One region of the Kosakonia calanthes genome, then DNA from elsewhere that is predicted to be linked to it. Evidence: predicted binding sites of a transcription regulator. Region 1 holds the regulator's gene; the other holds the start of a gene.

Region 1 (3,879 bases):
ATGTTTCATATTCGGAATCTTCACCCATCCAAACGACAAGAAATAGTGAGTGCGAGTCGAGAAAAAGCGTGATCAAGAGTGGTCGACAGCGGCAAACCAGCTGCCATTACGCCAGTGACGTCGCCACACCAGCGCAAGCGTCAGGCCGCGCAACGCCAGAAACACGGCCAGCGATAACCATAAACCGTGGTTGCCAAGCACAGGTACTGTCAGAAGCGTGACGGCAAAACCCGCCGCGGCGATCGCCATACTGTTTCGCATCTCAGCGGCGCGCGTGGCGCCAACGAACATGCCATCTAACAAATAACACCACACACCCACCAGCGGCAGAACAACTTGCCAGATCAGGTAATGCCCGGCGAGCTGTTGCAGCTCTGGCAAAGAGGTTAATAGCGCAATGATCGGCTTGCCCGCCAGCGCATAAACGGCGGCGAAAGCCACGGCGACAAGCCCGGCCTGACGGCATGCGGCTCGCCAGATATGCAGCAACTGGCTGCCATCGCGCGCACCGTAAGCCTGCCCGGAATGCGCTTCAACCGCGTAAGCAAAGCCGTCCAGCGCATAGGCGGTGAAGGTCAGAAACATCATCAGCACCGCATTGGCGGCGACCGTCTCACTGCCAAGACGCGCACCCAACACTGTTATCGAACCGAAGCAGAGTTGCAGCAACAGCGAGCGCAACATGATGTCGCGGTTCAGCGCCAGCAAACGCCGGACACCACCGCGCCAGGCATTTTTTAGCATCGACAACGCGATGCCCCGCCGCTGCAACACCTGCCAGACCATCAGCAACCCGATAGCAAACGTCACATATTCGGCAATCACCGTGGCGAGCGCCGCGCCCTGCACATTCATATGCAGACCCATAACCAGCCATAAATCGAGCACGATATTGAAGACGTTGCCCACCACCAGCAGGATCACCGGTGCGCGGGCATACTGCACACCAAGTAGCCAGCCGAGCAGCACCAGATTCCCCAGCGACGCGGGCGCACTGAGCCAGCGAATTTCAAGAAAACGCCGCGCCTGAAATAACACAGCCTCGCTTCCGCCGGTGATATGCAAAGCAAGATCGATAAGGGGTGTGCGTAGCAAAACAATCAGAACACCCGCGCCAAGTGCCAGTAAAAGAGGCTGCACAAGTGCGCGCGCTAGCGCGAAGGCGTTTTTCGCGCCGAAAGCCTGAGCGGTAAGACCGGTCGTGCTCATGCGCAGAAACAGCAGCAGCATAAATAAGAAGCTGGTTGCCGTTGCGCCAATCGCCACGCCGCCGAGATAAACGGGACTATCGAGATGCCCAATAACAGCGGTATCCACCAGCCCCAACAGTGGGACAGTGATGTTAGAGAAGATCATGGGCAGCGCGAGCCGCCACAGAGCTTTGTCGGATGCGGTCAGCAGCGGCATAGCATGAGCGTTAATGGATGAGAATAGAATGACGCTGCGGCGCGAAATACTGCACCGCAGCAGAGAAAGTGGGCGTTACAGCCATTCACCGTTGCGGATGACGCCAACCGCCAGCCCTTCAATGGTGAAGTTTTGATCGCGCAGGTCGACAACAATTGGGGAAAAGTCGGTGTTTTCCGGTAACAGTTCAACGGTGTTGCCCTGCTTTTTCAGGCGCTTAACGGTTACTTCGTCTTCGATACGCGCCACAACCACCTGGCCGTTACGTACATCCTGCGTTTTATGCACCGCCAGCAGATCGCCGTCCATAATACCGATATCTTTCATCGACATACCGCTAACGCGCAGCAGGAAATCCGCATGCGGTTTAAAAAGGCTGGGATCGACCTGATAGTGGCCTTCGATATGCTGTTGCGCCAGCAGCGGTTCACCCGCAGCGACGCGACCAATCAGCGGCAGCCCGGCATCATTTTCTTCTTCCACCAGCAGGCGAAGACCACGTGATGCGCCAGATACGATTTCGATCACCCCTTTGCGTGCCAGCGCTTTAAGGTGTTCTTCGGCTGCATTTGGGGAACGGAACCCCAATTGCTGTGCGATTTCCGCACGCGTCGGTGGCATACCGGTTTGGGTGATACGATCGCGAATAAGATCGAACACCTCTTGCTGCCTGGCCGTTAATGCTTTCATCCCGCCCCCTGGGTGTATATACAGTTATGCTGTGAGTATATACAGTTAACGGCGATTTTGAAACCAAAATTAAGTAAAAAACCAGGGCGTTATCGAATTATGGAACCCCTATCGAAAATGCGACCAAAGCAGCGAGATCCAGGTAAACAGCGCCAGTAGAATCGACATCAGCACCGCCGCCGACCCCATATCTTTTGCCCGGCCGGAAAGCTCATGGAATTCAGAACCTATACGGTCGACCACCGCTTCGATGGCGCTATTGAGGATTTCGACAATCATCACCAGCGTAACGGAGCCAATTAACAGGACACGGGTTATCGCGTCGATATCCAAAAAGGCGGCAATAATAATAGCCAGAATGACCGCCACCGCCTCCTGTCGAAATGCGGCTTCATTGATCCAGGCGGCACGTATACCTTTCCAGGAATATCCCGCGGCTTTAATGATCCGGGTGAGTCCGGTGCTATTATTGGCCATTAAAAGAACCTTTTTAAAAATTAAGCGTCAATGTCTACGCAAGCGCGTAGCAGTACAACAGAAATTATGCGCGCTTTCTGATATTCTTGCGGCGCAATGGCACTATTAACCAGAGGCTTTACATCCTTTATGTCCGGCTGGCCACGAATTTACTACAAATTACTGAATTTACCATTAAGCGTGCTGGTAAAAAGTAAATCGATTCCTGCAGAACCTGCACAGGAACTGGGTCTCGATACATCACGTCCCATCATGTACGTGTTGCCTTATAACTCTAAGGCTGACTTGATGACTTTGCGCGCTCAGTGTCTGGCACATGAATTGCCCGATCCCCTGGAACCGCTGGAAATCGACGGCGCGCTGTTACCACGTTTCGTGTTTATCCACGGCGGCCCGCGTGTATTCACCTATTACACGCCGAAAGAAGAGTCGATCAAACTGTTTCACGACTACCTGGATTTGCACCGCAGCCATCCTGATTTGGATGTGCAAATGGTGCCGGTGTCGGTGATGTTTGGCCGCTCGCCAGGGCGTGAAAAAGGCGAAATCAACCCGCCGTTACGCATGCTGAATGGCATCCAAAAATTCTTTGCTGTCTCCTGGCTTGGCCGCGACAGCTTTGTGCGTTTCTCTCCGCCGGTTTCGCTGCGCCGTATGGCGACCGAACACGGCACGGATAAAATCATCGCGCAGAAACTGGCGCGCGTGGCGCGTATGCACTTCGCCCGTCAACGCCTGGCTGCGGTTGGCCCTCGCCTGCCGGCACGCCAGGATCTGTTCAATAAACTGCTTTCGTCCAAAGCGATTGCCCGCGCGGTCGAAGATGAAGCGCGCAGCAAAAAAATCTCTCATGATAAAGCGCAGCAAAACGCCATCGCCTTGATGGAAGAGGTTGCCGCCAACTTCTCCTACGAGATGATTCGCCTGACCGACCGTATCCTTGGCTTCACCTGGAACCGTCTCTATCAGGGCATCAACGTGCATAACGCCGAGCGCGTGCGTCAGCTAGCGCACGATGGCCACGAAATTGTCTATGTGCCCTGCCACCGCAGCCATATGGACTATCTGCTGCTCTCGTACGTGCTCTATCACCAGGGGCTGGTGCCGCCGCATATTGCCGCCGGTATCAACCTGAATTTCTGGCCCGCCGGGCCGATTTTCCGCCGCCTGGGCGCCTTCTTTATTCGCCGTACCTTTAAAGGCAACAAGCTCTATTCCACGGTGTTCCGCGAATATCTGGGCGAGTTGTTCAGCCGCGGTTATTCGGTGGAATATTTCGTCGAAGGCGGTCGTTCACGCACCGGG
Region 2 (3,879 bases), 1.4 Mb from region 1:
TGCTTCTGCTTGCCGGTGCAGTGTGGTTTAACCTGCTGACGTTAATAGGGCATTTAGTCTTTCCGGTCCGCGCACTTCAGGACAACCTTGCACGCTGTTATGAGCAGTTAGCACACTATCTCGAGTTGAAATCTCGCTTGTTTGACCCGGACATAGAAGATGCAAGCCAGGCACCGTTATACGATCTCGCACTGGCAAATGGTCAACTGGTCGCCACGCTGAATCAGACCAAGGCGACCATGCTCACCCGCTTGCGAGGAGACCGTGGGCAACGTAGCACGCGGCAGGCGTTGCATTATTACTTTGCGGCGCAGGACATTCATGAACGGGCAAGCTCATCGCATATTCAATACCAGATGCTGCGAGAACATTTTCGCTATAGCGATGTGATGTTCCGCTTCCAGCGCTTGCTATATATGCAGTCTCAGGCGTGTGCTCAACTTTCCCGCGCCATTTTGTTACGCGTGCCGTATCAACATGACGCCCGCTTCGAACGCGTTTTTGTCCATCTTGATGCCGCATTGGATCGCATCCGCGTAAGCGGGACGACCAAGACAGAACATCTAAAGGCGCTTGGTTTTCTGCTCGATAACCTGCGTGCTATCGACGCACAGCTGGCAACTATCGAATCGAGGCAACCACAGCCCCAGTTGCCAAGTGAAACCGAAAATCAGCTCGCTGATGACAGCTTGAGCGGTTTCAACGATATCTGGCTGCGGCTACGCAATAATTTTGCGCCAGAGTCGGCACTTTTCCGCCATGCAGTTCGTATGTCAGTAGTGCTCTGTATCGGCTATACCTTTATTCAGATTACCGGTTTGCAGCATGGCTACTGGATCTTGCTTACAAGCTTGTTTGTCTGCCAGCCAAACTATAATGCCACTCGCCATCGTCTGAGCTTGCGTGTTGTCGGTACGCTGGTCGGCGTTGCTGTGGGCTTACCGGTGCTGTACTTTGTCCCTTCACATGAGGGACAACTGGTGTTGATTGTCATCACTGGTGTTTTGTTTTTCGCCTTCCGCACGGTGCAATACGCCCACGCCACAATGTTCATTACCCTGCTTGTTTTGCTATGTTTCAACTTGCTGGGCGAAGGTTTTGAAGTGGCTATCCCGCGAATCATTGATACCTTGATCGGGTGCGCTATTGCCTGGGCTGCCGTCAGCTTTATTTGGCCAGACTGGCGCTTCAGGGATCTGCCACGCGTGACAGAGCAAGCTTTTGATGCCAACTGCCGTTATCTTGACGCCATACTTGAGCAGTATCACCAAGGGCGCGATAACCGGCTGGCATACCGCATTGCGCGTCGCAACGCTTATAACCGCGATGCGGAACTGGCATCTGTCGTCTCGAATATGTCCTCGGAACCCGGGACTTCGCCTGAACTTCGCGAAACGGCCTTTCGTTTATTGTGTCTAAACCATACTTTCATCAGCTATATTTCCGCATTAGGCGCACATCGCGAACAGCTAACCCAACCGGACATCTTGCGCCTGCTCGACGATGCCGTTTGTTATGTAGATGACGCACTCCATCATCTACCAGCCGATCAAGATCGTGTGCAGGCTGCGCTTATCGATCTGTCACAACGCATCAAAAACCTGGATCCGCGCCCTGACAGCAAAGAACCGCTAGTTCTGCAACAGATTGGTCTGTTGATAGCGTTATTGCCGGAAGTATGTCGCCTGAAAAGTCAGATTATTAAGAATTAGAAAGGGTTAGCCCCTTTCTTCATCACGTCGTTGAACCAATCGATCAACTCCTGGCGGCGGTTTGCCGGGAGTGCAGCCTCATGGACCCCAACGATGGCTCCTTCAAGCGCAAAGAGCACTTTCACACTCAGTTGCTTGTTCATTTTCCGTAGCCTTAGCCAGCAAACTTTCGCACCGAGCATACGAAGCGTCTGCGCATCCTGGATGCCAGCTTCGTGAAGGAGAATCTCAAGCTGGCAGGAAAGATTGGGTAAATCACGCAGGCGCAACTGAGCTTCACGCTGCGCTTTTTCGCGCCGTGCCGCATCAAGTGCAAACGTGGAAAGTTGCAACAACAACGAGCGATCGCCCCACAAGCTGTCGCTGACAAAATAGTAATTTAACGATAACTGACGGCCCCTCTTGTTGAACATCAACAAGGGAGCTTGTTTGGCTACAGCATATTGCGCACTTTCATCACAGGCGCGTAAGTAAAGTTCCCCCTCTGCTACCATCGCGAAAACAATTCTATCCACTGACAGGCTATAACCACCGAAGTGGGCTCGATAGCTAATTTGCCCGAGTGAATTGAGGTATTCGCGAGACTGATATATCCGTTGATAAGACAGGTCTTCCATGATTTTTCCTATATAAATCACCAAGTAAAGTACGATTTTTTACGAGCGGATCCAGTAATCAGGAAAATAGGCAACTGTGAGCAGGACGGCAAGCGAATTTTTCATTCCGAGTGAGAGATAAAACAAAAATGCGAGTTAGTTTCAGAAAATGAGGTTGATCTTTGAACATTCAGAGGTTACTGTACATTTATACAGTAACCCACAGGGCTGGATTGATCATGCACACTGCAAACTATGCTAACCGTTCAACAACATTCGCTTCCGCACTCAACACATTGAACCATGTTGAATCCACTAGCATTGCTACCGGGCTGATTAGCGAAGTGGTCTATCGAGAAGACCAGCCCATGATGACTCAGTTACTTTTACTACCTTTGCTACAGCAGCTTGGCCAGCAATCTCGCTGGCAGTTATGGCTTACACCCCAGCAAAAACTGAGCCGCGAATGGGTTCAATCCGCTGGCTTGCCCCTTACCAAAGTCATGCAGATCAATCAGCTCTCTCCCGGCTTGACGCTGGAGTCAATGATTCGTGCTTTGCGAACCGGCAATTACAGCGTCGTCATAGGCTGGCATGCCGATGAACTAACCGAAGAAGAGAATCTGAGATTAGCGGCGGCAGCAGAAGAAGGTAACGCAATTGGCTTCGTTATGCGTCCCATCCGCCATGATCCTCTGGCTGCGAGACAGCTTTCCGGGATAAAAATTCACTCTAATTTGTATCATTGAGTAAATTTAGGAGTTTTCCTGGCATTATTTTTATCTATTACCGGCTTTTCAAATTTATTAGTGAAATACAGCGGCAAAGCCTGTGTGGCGTGGTTTGTAGATAATCAGTGTCGTACAGTTCTTCATCACAATTGTTAAATATTGTGTACACAAAGCCTTTTTTTTCATATGCCTGACGGAGTTCACACTTGTAAGTTTCCAACTACGTTGTAGACTTTACATCGCCAGGGGTGCTCGGCATAAGCCAAAGATATCGGTAAAGATATCTGCAGAGTTGTCAGTGAGCAATGCCCCCGGTGAAGGATTTAACCGTGGCATCTCTTCGAGATTTCCATGGCGATTTTTGGATGATAACGAGGCGCAAAAAATGAAAAAGACAGCTATCGCGATTGCAGTGGCACTGGCTGGCTTCGCTACCGTAGCGCAGGCCGCTCCGAAAGATAACACCTGGTATACAGGTGCTAAACTGGGCTGGTCTCAGTTCCACGATGTTGGTAACAACCAGATCCCTAACAATGGCCCGACTCACGAAAGCCAGTTAGGTGCTGGTGCGTTCGGTGGTTATCAGGTTAACCCGTATGTTGGCTTTGAACTGGGCTACGACTGGCTGGGCCGTATGCCGTACAAAGGCAGCGATGTAAACGGCGCATTCAAAGCTCAGGGCGTTCAACTGACCGCTAAACTGGGTTACCCGATCACTGATGACTTGGATCTGTACACCCGTCTGGGTGGTATGGTTTGGCGTGCAGACGCTAAAAACAACCAAGGCTTCAAAGATCACGATACCGGTGTTTCCCCGGTCTTCGCTGGTGGTGTTGAGTG

Evidence for each region. The regulator LexA, encoded in region 1, represses DNA repair genes until DNA is damaged. The targets are predictions, from matches to a motif close to TNCTGTATGTACATACAGNA.
Region 2: the regulator LexA is predicted to act here: its motif matches at 2,507-2,526, upstream of sulA (SOS-induced cell division inhibitor SulA).

What each region holds. Positions count from the first base shown of each region.
Region 1 is NZ_CP151800.1:4,411,984-4,415,862, forward strand. It holds gene dinF (MATE family efflux transporter DinF) at 73-1,407, opposite strand; gene lexA (transcriptional repressor LexA) at 1,483-2,097, opposite strand; gene AAEY27_RS20640 (diacylglycerol kinase) at 2,206-2,574, opposite strand; gene plsB (glycerol-3-phosphate 1-O-acyltransferase PlsB) at 2,704-3,879, shown strand, end outside.
Region 2 is NZ_CP151800.1:2,985,127-2,989,005, forward strand. It holds gene yccS (YccS family putative transporter) at 1-1,712, shown strand, start outside; gene AAEY27_RS14100 (TfoX/Sxy family DNA transformation protein) at 1,709-2,329, opposite strand; gene sulA (SOS-induced cell division inhibitor SulA) at 2,548-3,057, shown strand; gene ompA (porin OmpA) at 3,425-3,879, shown strand, end outside.